Regions from separate parts of the Miniphocaeibacter halophilus genome, predicted to be linked through region 2. Evidence: a T-box and tRNA genes for the amino acid it is inferred to sense, from the RefSeq annotation. Region 2 holds a T-box; the other holds one or more tRNA genes.
The links. The T-box of region 2 lies ahead of ileS (isoleucine--tRNA ligase). A T-box ahead of a tRNA ligase gene usually reads a tRNA of that ligase, here a tRNA-Ile.
Positions count from the first base shown of each region.

Region 1: it has a tRNA-Ile gene. The T-box ahead of ileS (isoleucine--tRNA ligase) is inferred to sense a tRNA for this amino acid. The anticodon was not compared.

Region 1 covers NZ_CP066744.1:1,840,485-1,843,882, forward strand. Annotated here, with positions in the region: tRNA gene JFY71_RS09150 (tRNA-Glu) at 423-497, shown strand; tRNA gene JFY71_RS09155 (tRNA-Val) at 503-578, shown strand; tRNA gene JFY71_RS09160 (tRNA-Asp) at 584-660, shown strand; tRNA gene JFY71_RS09165 (tRNA-Thr) at 664-739, shown strand; tRNA gene JFY71_RS09170 (tRNA-Tyr) at 752-837, shown strand; tRNA gene JFY71_RS09175 (tRNA-Gly) at 913-986, shown strand; tRNA gene JFY71_RS09180 (tRNA-Arg) at 991-1,067, shown strand; tRNA gene JFY71_RS09185 (tRNA-Gln) at 1,071-1,147, shown strand; tRNA gene JFY71_RS09190 (tRNA-Lys) at 1,157-1,232, shown strand; tRNA gene JFY71_RS09195 (tRNA-Ser) at 1,237-1,325, shown strand; tRNA gene JFY71_RS09200 (tRNA-Ser) at 1,346-1,436, shown strand; tRNA gene JFY71_RS09205 (tRNA-Ile) at 1,444-1,520, shown strand; tRNA gene JFY71_RS09210 (tRNA-Phe) at 1,577-1,652, shown strand; tRNA gene JFY71_RS09215 (tRNA-Lys) at 1,739-1,813, shown strand; tRNA gene JFY71_RS09220 (tRNA-Lys) at 1,846-1,921, shown strand; gene yfcE (phosphodiesterase) at 2,178-2,720, shown strand; gene guaA (glutamine-hydrolyzing GMP synthase) at 2,773-3,398, shown strand, end outside.
Region 2 covers NZ_CP066744.1:554,032-557,429, forward strand. Annotated here, with positions in the region: gene ileS (isoleucine--tRNA ligase) at 1-1,446, opposite strand, end outside; T-box leader at 1,513-1,717, opposite strand; gene JFY71_RS02665 (CPBP family intramembrane glutamic endopeptidase) at 2,039-2,962, shown strand; gene JFY71_RS02670 (GAF domain-containing protein) at 3,053-3,398, opposite strand, start outside.

The DNA.
Region 1 (3,398 bases), 1.1 Mb from region 2:
TAGGGGAAGTAAACACTCTTAAAAATTCATTATAATATAGATAAATTCCCTTACAAAGATAATCTTTAGCTTTTTCTAAATCGTAAATATCTTCACATATATATATATATATATGTTGTTTAGTTCATCAATCGATAGTTTTTTCATTATAGGGACTTTAATTATTTAGCTATAATTTCATAAAAGATTTTGATATGTTTTTAGATCATATATGTACAATTCTAAAATATTTTGTAGAAATAAAATATAAAAAGTGAAAATATTATATAATATAAAAAGGAATTTATATTATTGTTGTTGCATTTTATTTGGAATTATCATATAATTATTTTTGTCGTCAAAACAGTATAGCTTGTTGCAAATTAAATAATAAAAAATTTGACAAGTAAAAAAAAATAAGTTATACTAAATTAGTCACATAAGGCCCTATGGTCAAGCGGTTAAGACATCGCCCTTTCACGGCGGTATCCCGGGTTCGAATCCCGGTAGGGTCACCATATATGGGCGGTTAGCTCAGCTGGGAGAGCATCTGCCTTACAAGCAGGGGGTCACAGGTTCGAGCCCTGTACCGCCCACCATATATGGCCTGGTAGTTCAGTTGGTTAGAATGCCAGCCTGTCACGCTGGAGGTCGTCGGTTCGAGTCCGATCCAGGTCGCCATTTGCTGATGTAGCTCAATTGGTAGAGCAACTGACTTGTAATCAGTAGGTTGGGGGTTCAAGTCCTCTCATCAGCTCCATTTTTTAAACATGGAGGAGTTCCCGAGTTGGCTAAAGGGGACGGACTGTAAATCCGTTAGCTACGCTTTCAGTGGTTCGAATCCGCTCTCCTCCACCAATAAAAACAAATTGAAAAAGGGTTGACAAAATAAAACCGAATTGGTATACTAAAATAGTTGCTTAGAGATTTTGCGCGGGTGTAGCTCAGTGGTAGAGCCCCAGCCTTCCAAGCTGGTTGCGAGGGTTCGATTCCCTTCACCCGCTCCAGTATGCACCTATAGCTCAGCTGGATAGAGCAACGGACTTCTAATCCGTGCGCCAGAGGTTCGAATCCTCTTAGGTGCGCCATAATGGGGTGTAGCCAAGTCGGTAAGGCACTAGACTTTGACTCTAGCATTTCACAGGTTCGAGTCCTGTCACCCCAGCCAGTTTTATATGACCCATTAGCTCAGTCGGCAGAGCACCTGACTTTTAATCAGGGTGTCCCGCGTTCGAGTCGCGGATGGGTCACCATCAAGGAGAGGTATCGAAGTGGTCATAACGAGGCGGTCTTGAAAACCGTTTGGGTTCACGCCCACGTGGGTTCGAATCCCACCCTCTCCGCCAATTTTTTTTAGATTGGATTAGGAGAAATACTCAAGTGGCTGAAGAGGCTCCCCTGCTAAGGGAGTAGATCCTTAACGGGATGCGAGGGTTCAAATCCCTCTTTCTCCGCCAGTTATTGGGGCCTTTAGCTCAGTTGGTTAGAGCGCCCGGCTCATAACCGGTAGGTCCGGGGTTCGAGTCCCTGAAGGCCCACCAATATTAATATTTCTTGGCATTGCCAAGAAATATTTTATTTAAAAGCAAATAAATTAGCCCGGATAGCTCAGTCGGTAGAGCAGAGGACTGAAAATCCTCGTGTCGCTGGTTCGATTCCGGCTCCGGGCACCAAAAAGACTTATGATTGTCTTTTTTTTATTTAAAAACTTGACATAGTTTATACTATGTTTTATCCTTTTTATAGGATGTTTATATGTGACCCATTAGCTCAGATGTAGAGCACCTGACTCTTAATCAGGAGGTCCCATGCTCAAAGCGTGGATGGGTCACCAATTTTTATAAACTACATAATTATTAAATATATGACTCATTAGCTCAGTTGGTAGAGCACCTGACTCTTAATCAGGTTGTCCAGGGTTCGAGCCCCTGATGGGTCACCAAAAGAAAACACTTTAAAAGCTTAGATAAAAGCTGTTTAGAGTGTTTCTTTTTTTATAAAAAATAATTTGGAGAAGTTTTTGATTTTCCTTTATCAATATCAGAAATTATAGAACCATAATAGATTAAAATTTATCGGTAAGATAGAAGAAAGTTATAAATTTTATTTTTTTATAAAGTCTATAGATTTTTTATTGCATAATTACAGGATTATCTAATATAATAGTTAAGTAAAGAAAGATTAAAGAGGAGAAATAGATGAAAATTGGTATATTGAGTGATACACATGGTGATATTGTTCAAACTAAAAAAGTATTAAAAATACTACAAGACTGTGAATATATTATTCATTGTGGTGATGTTCTATATCATGGACCAAGAAATGATTTACCTAAAAATTATAATCCCAGGGATTTAGCAACATATTTATCTAAATTGGAAAATATTTATTATATTAGAGGTAACTGTGATAGTGATGTAGATGAAATGGTTATTAAAAAAGATTTAAAAAGCAAATCCAGGGTTTTTAATTTTGGTAAATATACTATATTTGCAATTCATGGATATGAGGAAACAGAAGAAAAAAGAATTGAAAAAGCAAGGGAATTTAATGCTAATATTGTAGTATCTGGCCACACCCATGTAAAAGTATTAAAAAAAATCGATAATATTATTGTAATCAATCCAGGTAGCACAACAATTCCAAAAGATGGAACAAGTTCCTGTGCAATTATCAATAATAAGACTATTGATTTAATTAATATAGAAGATAACTCTATTATTGATTCTCTAATAATATAAATTATAATTTATGTTATAATTTAAAATGTATAAAATTTGTTTAGGAGGGACTATGAAAGAATTTGTAGAAAAAAGTGTTAAAGAAATACAAGAACAAATTGGCAATGGAAAAGCTATTTGTGCATTATCAGGTGGAGTTGATTCATCAGTATGTGCAGTTTTAGTCCATAAAGCCATAGGTGACAGACTGACTTGTGTTTTTGTAGATCATGGTTTACTACGTAAGGGTGAACGTGAAGAAGTAGAAGAAATGTTTAGAGGTAAATACCATATAAACTTAATAACTGTAGATGCAGAAGATAGATTTCTTGAAAAATTAAAAGGAGTTTCCGATCCTGAACAAAAAAGAAAAATTATAGGTGAGGAATTTATAAGAGTTTTTGAAGAAGAACAAGCAAAATTATCAGGATATGATTATTTAGTACAAGGTACAATATATCCAGACATTGCAGAAAGTGGTAAAGATGGTAAGGGACTAGTTAAAAGTCATCATAATGTTGGTGGATTACCTGAAGATGTAAATTTTGAACTTGTAGAGCCTTTAAAAACTTTATATAAAGAAGAAGTTAGGCAAGTAGGTAGGGAACTTGGAATGCCGGATGTAATGGTAAATAGGCAGCCATTTCCAGGACCAGGTCTAGGTGTAAGGGTACTAGGAGAAATTACTAAAGAAAAACT
Region 2 (3,398 bases):
AGAAATATCCTCTATTGCTCTTTCTTTCAGTTCCTTCCTTGAGCCTACTGATGTTGTATGACCTTCTTCACATTTCCATACCGGGAATGGTGTTCCCCAATATCTTGAGCGGGAAATTGCCCAGTCATTTAAGTTTTCCAACCAGTTTCCAAATCTCTTTTCTCCAACAAAATCAGGATACCAATTCACCTTATTATTTTCATCAATTAATTGTTCTTTTAATTTTGTAACTTCAATATACCAGGATGGTTTTGAATAGTAGATTAATGGAGTTCCACATCTCCAGCAATGAGGATAATTATGTTCTACTTTCTGTTTTCTAAATGCCTTACCATTATCAAATAGGTAATGGATTATGTCATGGTCTGCGTCCATAACAAATTGACCATCCCAAGGAGAGCCGACAAATTTCCCTTCTTCATTTACCGGGTTAATTAACGGTAAGTTATATCTTCTTCCAGTTTGATAGTCATCTTCTCCAAATGCCGGTGCAGTATGAACTATACCTGTACCATCTTCTGTTGATACATAGTCTGCTGTTGTTACAAAGAAAGCTTTTTTATCGGGTTTAAAAAATGGAAGTATTTGCTCATATTCCATATACTCCATGTCTTTACCTTTAAGCTCTTTTAATATTTTATAGTCCTCTCCTAGAACTTTATCTGCTAAAGCCTTGGCAATATAGTACTTCTCTCCACCTAGTTCAGCTAGAATATAATCTACGTCCGGTCCAACTGTTAAGGCAACATTGGATAATAAAGTCCAAGGTGTTGTTGTCCAAGCTAGAAAATACTCATCTACGTCCTTTCTTTTAAAGGCAACATATACAGTTTGAGTTTTTATCATCTTATAGCCTTGAGCTACTTCATGAGAAGCAAGTCCGGTTCCACATCTTGGACAATATGGTAAAATTTTAGCTCCCTCATAAACAAGACCCTTTTTAAACATACCATCTAGTAGCCACCAAACAGTTTCTATATAGTCATTGTCCAAAGTTATATATGGATTATCCATGTCAGCCATAAACGCCATTCTTTCTGACATTTCTCTCCATGCTTGCTCATAGGTGAATACAGAGTTTCTACATTCCTTATTAAAGGCTTCTACACCATATTCCTCTATTTCCTTTTTACTGTGAAGTCCTAATTTCTTTTCAACTTCAATTTCTACTGGCAAACCATGAGTGTCCCAACCTGCTTTTTTCTTTACTCTATAGCCTTTCATGGTTTTATAACGACAAGTCATATCCTTTAAAGTTCTGGATATTACATGGTGAATTCCAGGCCTGCCATTTGCTGTTGGAGGTCCATCATAAAAAATATAATTTTTGTCCTTTGGTCTTTGGTTTACTGTTTCATGTAGTAAATCTATTTCTTTCCAATATTTGGAAATTTCAATTTCTCTTTCCTTTACCGGTGCTTTAGAAAGATCTTTAAACTTTGACATAATTCCTCTCCTTAAATATATTATTTAATTTCATTAATCTATAAATTACAAAAAGCATCCTATATAAAATAGGACGCTTCTAACCGTGTTACCACCTAAATTGCATAGCAAAGACTATGCCACTCAATATACTTAACGCGTATTACGTAATATTCTAAATATCGAATACTAAACTCCAAGCTGATTTTTCCTATAATTTCATTAGTTCATTTCACCAAGCTGAACCTCTCTAAAAAATCAATTGTAGGAACGGTCTCTTCACAGTCTATAATCCTTATTATTTTACATATTTAGCACCATTTTGTCAAGTTTTGCAATATACACTAATATATTATCATCTTCTTATATGTTAATTCATAATTATTTCGTTTAGTAATTAAAGAACGCCTTCTAAGAAATTTTCTATTATCCTATTCTTGTAGAGTTTTTATAAAAATACATATTACAAAGAAAGTTTTTATAATGAAGTCCAAGTTATTTAAAACATCTACTTACATAGCTGGTTTTTTATTATCTTAATTTTTCCATTATTATTTAGTTCCAGCTACAAATCATATATAATTTATAGTATCCTAGATTAAAAGGAGATCTTATGGAAAAATATAAAAACACTTTTAGTAGAATAGCCTTTGGTTTAATTACAATTATGGTTATTCAAAATATTTTTAGTATACTTTTAAATGAATTTAGAAATTTTATTCCACGAAATTTATTGGAAAATGATTGGCTAATTCTTATCTTATCCCTAGTAATTCAATATCTAATAGCCTATCCTGTTGGACTTATAGTAATGAATACCGCTTCTAATAGTCCTATAGAAAAACCTGTAGAAAAAAGATTTTTAAATTTAAAACAAATATTTATCATTTCTTTATCGGGTTTTGCTTTAGTTTCTCTAATAAATATATTAGGAAATTTAATTACAATGCTATTAGGATTATTTTTACACGGTAATTTAAACAGTAACCCAATATCTGACATAATTATAAATTCAAATCCCTATATAATGTTTTTTATGACTGTAATACTAGCACCAATCGTTGAAGAATATATGTTTAGATATTTTATCTATAAAAAAATTTCAATATATGGCGATAAAATCTATGTATTATTTAGTTCACTAATATTTGGAATGTTTCACTTAAATATAGTTCAAGGAATATACGCCTTTATACTAGGAAATATTTTAGCCTTAGTATATGTATGTTCAGGAAAGCTTAAGTACCCAATACTTATTCACATGATTATAAATTTATTAGGCGGAGGTATTTCAATAATTACCCTAACTTTTAATAACAATACTATTATCTTTCTGTGGGGAATTTTATCCTTTGTTTTAATAATTATTGGCTTATTGTTGTTTTTATTTTGCTTAACTCCTATTTTAAATAATATTCACTTTTCTAAGGGAGAAATTCAACTTGAAAAAAACAGTTCAATAATACTAAATCCCGGCATGATAATATTTACAATTATTGTTATTACTACTATGATAACTATATTCTTTGGACTTTAATTTAAAATTTATCTTAAAAAGACCCTTATTATTTTTATAATAAAGGTCTTTTCTAAATCTATTTTTTTTATAAATATCTTTCATTGTCTTTTACTTCCAATCAATGGTATTAACTAAAATATCCCTTACTCTTTCAACAAAATCTTGATCTTCTTTTGTGAAATTTCCTATTTTATCGCTATCTAAATCTATTACTCCATAAACTACATCATTTTTTATTATTGGAACAACTAATTCGGACTGTGCATCTTCATCACATTGAATATGCCCTGGAAACTTACTTACATCATAAACTTTTTTTGTTTCCATTAATAAAGCTGCCGTACCACAAACACCTTCTCCCGGTGATATTTTTATACAAGCAGGTTTTCCAACATAGGGTCCTAAAATTAAGTCTTCTTCTTCGTTAGTTAAATAAAACCCTGACCATATAACA